4 regions of the Companilactobacillus sp. FL22-3 genome follow, and region 3 is predicted to be linked to each of the others. Evidence: predicted binding sites of a transcription regulator. Region 3 holds the regulator's gene; each other region holds the start of a gene.
The links. Region 3 encodes NrdR, which represses ribonucleotide reductase genes. Its sites were predicted from a motif close to ACACNATATATNGTGT; they were not measured.
Positions count from the first base shown of each region.

Region 1: a site for NrdR is predicted at 903-918, ahead of nrdD (anaerobic ribonucleoside-triphosphate reductase). Genes of this name have one in related genera too.
Region 2: a site for NrdR is predicted at 729-744, ahead of nrdH (glutaredoxin-like protein NrdH). Genes of this name have one in related genera too.
Region 4: a site for NrdR is predicted at 744-759, ahead of pnuC (nicotinamide riboside transporter PnuC). Genes of this name have one in related genera too.

Region 1 covers NZ_JBTYYZ010000013.1:11,280-13,491, forward strand. The annotation lists gene ACYT32_RS11150 (hypothetical protein) at 1-759, shown strand, start outside; gene nrdD (anaerobic ribonucleoside-triphosphate reductase) at 1,040-2,212, shown strand, end outside.
Region 2 covers NZ_JBTYYZ010000006.1:14,792-17,003, reverse strand. The annotation lists gene ACYT32_RS06545 (LVIS_2131 family protein) at 1-532, opposite strand, end outside; gene nrdH (glutaredoxin-like protein NrdH) at 798-1,028, shown strand; gene nrdI (class Ib ribonucleoside-diphosphate reductase assembly flavoprotein NrdI) at 1,030-1,404, shown strand; gene nrdE (class 1b ribonucleoside-diphosphate reductase subunit alpha) at 1,391-2,212, shown strand, end outside.
Region 3 covers NZ_JBTYYZ010000002.1:42,452-44,663, reverse strand. The annotation lists gene ACYT32_RS02180 (DnaD domain protein) at 1-518, opposite strand, end outside; gene nrdR (transcriptional regulator NrdR) at 530-1,003, opposite strand; gene coaE (dephospho-CoA kinase) at 1,025-1,633, opposite strand; gene mutM (DNA-formamidopyrimidine glycosylase) at 1,615-2,212, opposite strand, start outside.
Region 4 covers NZ_JBTYYZ010000002.1:194,582-196,793, forward strand. The annotation lists gene ACYT32_RS02965 (peroxiredoxin) at 53-616, shown strand; gene pnuC (nicotinamide riboside transporter PnuC) at 1,022-1,774, shown strand; gene ACYT32_RS02975 (alpha/beta hydrolase) at 1,851-2,212, shown strand, end outside.

The sequences.
Region 1 (2,212 bases), on a different contig from region 3:
ATTCAAACTAAACAAAAGTTTCGGATTAATTCGTTCTTTAGTTTGATCGTGCTAGCCAGCTTAGTCATGTTGATCTTCATTATTCGATATACACGGCTCAAGGCAGTATCTCAAACGTTTGATCTACTCATTAGTGTCGTTGCCATTATGCTCTTTTTATTCTTAGCATATTATCAAATCGACATTCACAAAAAGATTTTTCCTTTGAGTTTAGTGGCCGTCAATCGTGGTGTCATCATGAATTACGTGATGTTATATTCGATTTTTGATAGTACGATCAGATTTGGCTTCAATACACTGATGCTAATTTATACGATTTATTTGTTAGGATTTGAAGCTGGTCCATTTCTATTGAAAAATCGTACTAGCTGGCGATATCCTCTATTGTTATTGGGACTTGTCTTAGCATTATTTAACTATACTTATTTCATTGGTTTATTATTATGTGCAATCTTTGTCGGAACTGATAATCGGATCTTAAACGATGCTTTATATAATCATCCTGACTTAGATTCTGAACGAGCCTTTTTGATCAAGTATCAACTTTCTTGCGTGGGGAATGTTTCTCAACAATTAGTTTATATGACAACGATTTATTTCATCAGTTATTTTACAAAAATCAATGCTTTAGGCTTCTTTAATGCCAGCGTTACTAAAGGACCTACGGATGGAGTTTTATACGGAGTCCACATTTTTATTACAACAATTGTATTTATTTATGCTGCGGCGACATTTTATTTTGCCCGAGATAAAGAGTAATAAGACCATTACAACGTTATGATTCGAATTTACTAAACTTTTTTTGAACATGAACATCTGTTGTGGAGGCAAATGGTTTGGTTCACTATAACGCTGTTTTGTGAATCAGTCGGCGATATGAATTTATGAAAATATAAATAAGACTACTATATATTGTGCTTGTGTGTTATATATAACACTTCATGATGTATTGGTAGCCTTATTTTTTTGTTTTATATTTTGTAGAATGAACTTGATCAATGACGATGATTTGATTTTTTTCAGATGGGGAGGAAAAAATATGACTTCAAAGCTGGATAATTTAATTGGGCTCCGAGTTGAAAAAAAGTGTGGAGTACAAACTGATTTTTATCCATATAAAATTGAATTTGTTCTAAATAAATTAGGATTAACAAGTCAACAAAAAAAGGCCTTGATTGAGAGTTTGGTCTCACAGCTTGGTGAATTTGATATGATTACAACTTCACAAATTCACAGGTTTATTTTGGAGAGTTTGGTCGCTGCTGGAGCAAATGATCAGGCACAAGCATATGAGAATTATTCACAACAGGATCAACTTCTTTTTGAGCAAGCGACTGATGTACAAGGCAATATTGAAAAACTTTTTGATCGTAATGAAGATATGGTTCACGAGAATGCTAATAAAGATAGTAATATTTTTAATACTCAGCGTGATTTAGAAGCCGGTGTTGCCAGCAGAGCTATGGGGTTAAAAATGTTGCCTGAAATTGTTGCAAAGGCGCATTTACGTGGCGATATTCATTGGCACGACCTCGATTATTCGCCAGTGACACCAGAAACTAATTGTTGTCTGATCGACTTTGATGAGATGTTAAGTCATGGTTTCAAGATTGGTAATGCTTGGGTCTCAAGCCCGCGTTCAATTCAAACGGCAACAGCTCAAATGTCGCAGATTATTGCTAATGTAGCTTCTTTGCAATACGGTGGTTGTTCCGCCAATCGAATTGACCAGTTATTAGCGCCCTATGCAAAACTCAATTATCAAAAGCATCTACAAGATGCTCAAAAATGGATTGCGGCCGATAAGCAAACTGCTTTTGCCTGTGAAAAGACTCAAAAAGATATTTATGATGCCATGCAGGCACTGGAATATGAGATCAATACGCTTTATTCCTCACAAGGACAAACTCCGTTTACGACAATCAATTTTGGCCTAGGTACTAATTGGATCGAACGAGAGATTCAAAAATCAATTTTAAAAATTAGAATCAAAGGTTTGGGTCAGGAACATCGGACAGCAATTTTCCCCAAGCTAACCTTTACACTCAAACGGGGACTGAATATGGAACCTGGAGATCCTAATTACGATATCAAAGAATTGGCTTTAGAATGTTCGACTAAACGAATGTATCCTGACCTATTAATGTACGACAAGATCAAGGAATTGACAGGTAGCTTTAAAACTCCGATGGGCTGTCGGTCTTTCTTACAA
Region 2 (2,212 bases), on a different contig from region 3:
AATTACTCTTATACTTAGCCTGAACCGTAATTACATAGGCATCTTGATATTTAGAATCCATCTTCTTGATCTTATTCATTGGCCAATCTAATTTTAGACCGGAAACCGTGAATGGTAAGGTCGCATCTGAAATAGCCGCATTTTGACTCGAAACATTATATGTCGAATCATTTACCCAATATTGATAAACATCGGTAGCGTTATTAGATTCTTTCTTATCTATTTTTACGTAATATCCTTGACCATCATTAGTCGTCTGCACGATTAGCGGATCGTAATTATAAGTTACAGCAACTTCTTTTTCATTCGTTAAGTCAACTTTAGTAAACAAGCTTGTATACAACAAACCACTTACAGCCAAAATAACGACTAAAAACTCTATTAAGTCCGTTAAAATAGTTGCCCAGGTTATTTTACCTTTTTGGACTACTAAAATTTTTAAATGTCGATTTCTAATATTAAATACTACAAAGATCAGCAGTGCAACAACAATAATCCATGCAATAATCCCTACAAAATTCCAAGAATTCATAGTTTTCTCCCAACTAAAGTAATTGTTTTAAATTCTACATAACTCTATAATAGTCATTACGCTAATTTTACCACGAATCGAAAAATTATTTGAAAATGAACTGCGAAACGATAGAAAATGTGTGGGTACATGTGTTTGGCGAGTTTTTGTAATGATAGCATAACCACGCTATATCGTGTGCCGTTCGTTATATCAGGTACAATATATTGTGTTTAGAGAATCAAATGATTATACTGATGAAGAACAAGTGAGAGGAAGTAATAACATGAACAACGTAATCGTATATAGCAAGAATAACTGCATGCAATGCAAAATGACTAAAAGATTTTTAAAAGAACACAATGTGCCTTTTGAAGAAAGAAATATCAATCAAGAACCACAATATCTTGATGCTCTCAAACAACAAGGTTTCCAAAGCGTTCCTGTTGTAATGAACTCAAATATGGACCCTATCGTGGGCTTTCGTCCAGACAGTCTAAAGGAGCTTGTGGGATAAAATGAAAGAGATAGCTTATTATTCAATTACCGGTCAAACAAAGCGTTTTGTTAATAAGCTTGGAATCGATGGATATGAAATAAACGATGCCGATCCATTCTATCAGATGGGTCGGCCATTTATTCTAATCGTGCCAGCTTATGACGACGATATGATGGACCCTGTCATCGACTTTCTTCAATATGAAGATAATGCCAAAAATTGTGTTGGGGTTGCCGGGGGTGGCAATCGTAACTTTAATACACTTTACAATCATACGGCGAAAGACATTGCCGCTGGTCTAAATGTGCCAGTTGTCTTCCAATTTGAATTTAATGGTACTCAAAAAGATGTCGAAAAATTTAAGAAAGTAGTGAACGAAATTGGGATTAAATAATTTAGATGCAACTAAGCTCAATTATTTCAAATTGAACAATGAAATCAACATCCCCGTGGATGGAAAAATTCCTTTGAATAAGGATAAAGAGGCCGTCAAAGCTTTTTTTGAAGAGAACGTCAAACCCAATACCATGCAATTTGACAGCTTCTCAGATCATCTTAATTATTTGATCAAGAATGATTTTATTGAAAAAGAAGTTATCTCAGAATATTCAATCGACTTTATTGAAAAACTATATCAAGACCTATTGGATCAACATTTTGAATTTCAATCATTTATGGCAGCTTACAAGTTCTACAATCAATATGCTCTAAAGACTAATGATGGTAACTTCTATCTTGAAAATTATGAGATGAGAATTCTTTTCAATGCACTTTTATACGCCAATGGTGATCAAGAATTAGCTCAAAGTTTAGCCACTGAAATGATTGCCCAACGTTATCAACCCGCTACACCATCTTTCTTAAACGCTGGTCGAAAACGTCGTGGCGAATATGTCTCTTGTTTCTTACTACAAGTTACTGACGATATGAATAGTATTGGTCGTACAATCAACAGTGCGTTACAACTTTCCCGTATCGGTGGTGGAGTGGGTATCACTCTATCTAACCTTCGTGAATCTGGCTCACCTATCAAAGGAGTTGACAACTCATCTTCTGGGGTCTTGCCCGTTATGAAACTACTCGAAGATAGTTTCAGTTACAGTAATCAGCTCGGTCAACGACAAGGTGCTGGTGCGGTCTATTTGAATGTTTTCCATCCTGATATTATTGAATTTCTATCTGCTAAAAAAGAAAATGCCGAC
Region 3 (2,212 bases):
TTGTCGCTTAACTGAAATACTTCTAAAAAGTCCTTCGTGATCTCTTGAGAATTCTTCAAAATGAGATCTGACTGAGCATATTTATCGGCCAATAAATGATACTTTTTATCGCCAACTTGTTCGTACAAAAAGATACTCAACAAGTCATCTTTGAAAAAATGATTGGGAGTTAAAGGTTCAAATAACTGGTAAATATAATAAGTCCCTAGGTCATCCTTTTTTTCAAAAGTTCTGATCAATCCTAAAGCTTCATCTTTGATTCGAGCCTCATAAAAACGTTTTTGATCGATTCCCAAAAGACTGAATAATTCAGCATGCGACTTGCGTTGGGTAACCAATTCCTTATTCGGCAATTTTTCCCACAACAATAAATAGAGACTAAAGGCTTCAGTTCCTAAAATCGGTAAATATAAATCCGTCAAAACGTGACGATCGTCATCATTGAGATGGCCATTAGGCAAACACCAATAGCCAACTAGTGGTGTAAACTTTTCTGATTGAAAATTACTTGTTGACACTGGCATCCCTCTTATTTCTTGTCAATTTTATTTCCATTAGCCATCATCTCTTGAACTTCTTGCATGAAACTATTCATGTCTTTAAATTCACGGTAGACGCTGGCAAAACGAATGTAAGTTACATCGTCGACTTTAGCTAAAATCTTCATAACGTGTTCACCAATTACTTGTGAACGAACTTCACTCTCACCATTGGCTCTGATTTCATTTTCAACTTTGTCAACGATAGAATTCATTTGATCCATTGTTACTGGACGTTTTTCGGCTGCCCGAACGATTCCATGCAATAACTTCTCACGGCTGAATTCCTCACGGTTGCCGTTCTTTTTAATCACTAATAAAGGTGATTTTTCCAACCTTTCAAAGGTGGTAATTCTCGTACCGCAATATTCACATTCACGGCGACGACGAATAGCACGCCCTTCATCACTGGGGCGACTGTCGATAACTTTTGATGAATCATGATGGCAATGTGGACAAATCAAGATTCTAACCTCTTTTCTCAATTAAAGTTGCGATATTAACTTTTCGATTTCATTTTCAAGATGTGCTAAGTCAAAAGAATTATCAATCACAAAATCAGCTCGACTGCGTTTCTCATCCATCGACATTTGTGAATTGATTCGTTCTAAGGCGACTTTTTTAGTTAAATTATTTCGGGTCATTAACCGTTGCAACTGTACTTCTGGTCTTTCGTAAAGACTAATTATACCGTCAAAGTAGGTTTGATAACCACCCTCAAACAACAATTGAATTTCAAAAATAGAAATTGTCGAGCTGTTTGACCGTTTGACTGCCGCAATAGTCTTTAATATCTTCTCTTTGATCAATGGACGAGTAATCTGGTTCAATTTCTTTAGTTCTTGATGATCACTAAAAACAATTGCTCCCAATTTGGCACGATCCAAAGTCCCATCGGATTTGAGAACTTCGGTCCCAAATTGAGCTGTAATCTGCTGTAAACCGATTGATCCTGGTACGACTACCTCTCGTGCCACTGAATCAGCGTCAAAGACTTGAAAACCATGTTGGCGAAACATTGCTAAAACGGTTGACTTACCACTGGCAATTCCCCCGGTTAATCCATATATTTTACTCATTTGACGATCTGACATTTAGGACAAAAATGCGTCCCACGACCTCCAACTTTAATCTTTTCAATCTCTGTTTTGCAACGGGGACAAGGTGTTCCCTCTTTACCGTAGACTTTAAGACTATTCTGCATATTACCTTTGTGACCAGTCGCATCGATATACGAACGAACTGTTGAACCTCCGTTAGCAATAGCTGATTCCATCTCTTGATTTGAAGCAACAATAATAGCCTTGATATCCTCATCATTGAGGTGATTGGCTGGCGTTTGAGGATGAATCTTAACTTGCCACAATACCTCATCGACATAAATATTGCCCAAGCCACTCAAGCCTGACTGATCCAACAAGACCGTCTTAATATCTTTTCTATGACGCATAATTCTTGGCTTAAGTTTTTCAAAGGTAAAGTCAGGCGACAATGGCTCTGGTCCTAGCTTCATGATTGACTTGTTGGTCGACAATTCAGCCGTGGGCCACAGTTGCATGCGACCGAATTTACGCACGTCATTATAAATCATTTTTTCGCCATTATCCAAGCTGAAAATTGCATGAGAATGCTTATCAATCGCACTGGGATCAGCTGAAATACGGTAACGTCCT
Region 4 (2,212 bases), 150 kb from region 3:
ATTATTGACGGTTTGATTTATAATTAAAACAGAACTTAGGGAGGCCTAACAAATGAATTATATTAATAAAGAAATACCAGATTTCAATGTTGATGCATATCAACAAGGCGAATTGAAGCAATTCAAGAAGTCAGATTTGCTCGGTAAGTGGTCGATTATTTTCTTCTATCCGGCCGATTTTTCATTCGTTTGTCCAACAGAATTAAGTGATCTGCAAGATTCATATCAAGATTTTCAAGCTGCCGGTGCTGAGATCTATTCGGTATCAGTCGACAGTCAATTTGCACACATGTCATGGGCAGAGACGACCGATACGATTGGTAAGATCCAATACCCAATGTTATCTGACCAAAAACACCAATTAGCAGATTTCTTCAATGTGCTTGATGAGGATAGTGGTCAAGCTTATCGTGGGGTCTTTATCGTCGATCCTAAAGGTATTATCAAGTCATACACCGTTAATGCAATGGGAATTGGACGCAATGCTCAAGAAATTTTACGGACTTTGCAAGCAGCCCAATTCGTTGAAAAACATGGTGATAAAGTATGTCCAGCTAACTGGCATCCAGGGGAAGACACTTTGAAACCTGGAGCAGATTTAGTTGGTAAGATTTAATTTAACAATTTCTTGAACCTTCAAATATTTCCATAATTTTTAAAAAGAACTCTTTTGATTTCATTCCGGAATCGAAAGGGTTCTTTTGGTGTTATAGCGATACGGTTGGACCAATTTTTGTTCGTTATAACAATATGTTGTGTAGGAATTTAAAAAAAATCAATATCTTGTATCGAATGATAAATTCCTGTTTACTAGGGCAAGTAATCGCTTTCGTTCGATATGGCACCATTACATTCAAATCTGTCACGACCAAATTGGAGGAAATTGGTGGTATGATTTTAAATGTCGATTAAATTGATATTTCGAAATAAATCAATTTGAGGGATAAATAAAATTAATTGTTTTGGGATATGAATACCACAAGAAAATGTTCCAATTTCAATTTAAGAGGAGAAGAAACAAATGAGTATTTTCGATCCAAGATGGTATGTAGAGCAGATGAAACACTGGAGTTTCAGAAGTTACATGCTACTTATGTTTGGCTTGGGGGCCATTACTGCTTCAACACTAGCACATTCTATTACTGGTATCGCAATTTGGACTTGGTTAGCTGCCTGTTTAGGTTTTACTTGTACGATTGCCATTACTAATGCTAAACCATTGAACGGTGTTTTAGGTTTAGTTTCAGCCTTAATTTATATCTACGTTGCTATCAGTGCTAAAAACTTCTCAGATGTTGTTTTGCAACTTAGTTATATTATCTTATTAGATATTCCTGTTTTAATCAGTCCACAATGGGCTAAAGACGCCGAGAAACATATTCATGGTCTAACGGCGAAAAAGTGGTTCAATACAGCGGTGTTCTTTTTCGTTGCTTGGGGCTTGCTATATTTGATGGATACACATTTGTTTATCAGTCCTAGACCTGTTACTGACTCTGTTGCAGCAGCAATTGGCTTTACAGGTGCTCTTCTATGTACCTTACGTTTCCGTGAACAATATTATTTCTGGACAGCTCAAGGTATTATGTCAATCGTTCTTTGGGGAATTACTGCTACTCAAGGCGATGCCAGTCCAGTTATGTTCCTAACTTATATCATGTACTTTATGAACGATATAATTGCTTTCTTTGATTCACACATCCACTGGTTCCACAAAGATGCGACAGAGAATCGTTTACGTGATGAAAAACTTTCTCAAGAACAAGTTCAATAAGTCTTTTAGTTGCAATTAAATTACCTTTTAGCTTATGATGATTTAGCATTGATCAATAAGAATAGGGTAGTTTATTATGCATGTGAAAAAATTTGTAAAAGTAGCTCTGGGCGTTACGATCGGAGTCTTATTAGTCGCTGATTTGGGCGCTAGTGGCTATATGTTTAATTATGCTTTTAGCAAGAATGGCTATAGCAGCGAAGTTAAAAGTAAAATGAGCAAAAATAGTCTGTGGTTCGCTGACCAAAAGCAAGAGATATGGGAGCAGACGACTAAAGATAAAGTCAAATTGAAGGCACGTTATTTGCCGGCCAATCATCAAACTGCTAAGACCGTCGTTGTAATTCATGGTTTTGGTAGTGCTAGTAAGTATATGGGAACGTATGTCAAAATGTTTCACGATGCTGGCTATAACGTACTGGCACCGGATACTCGTTC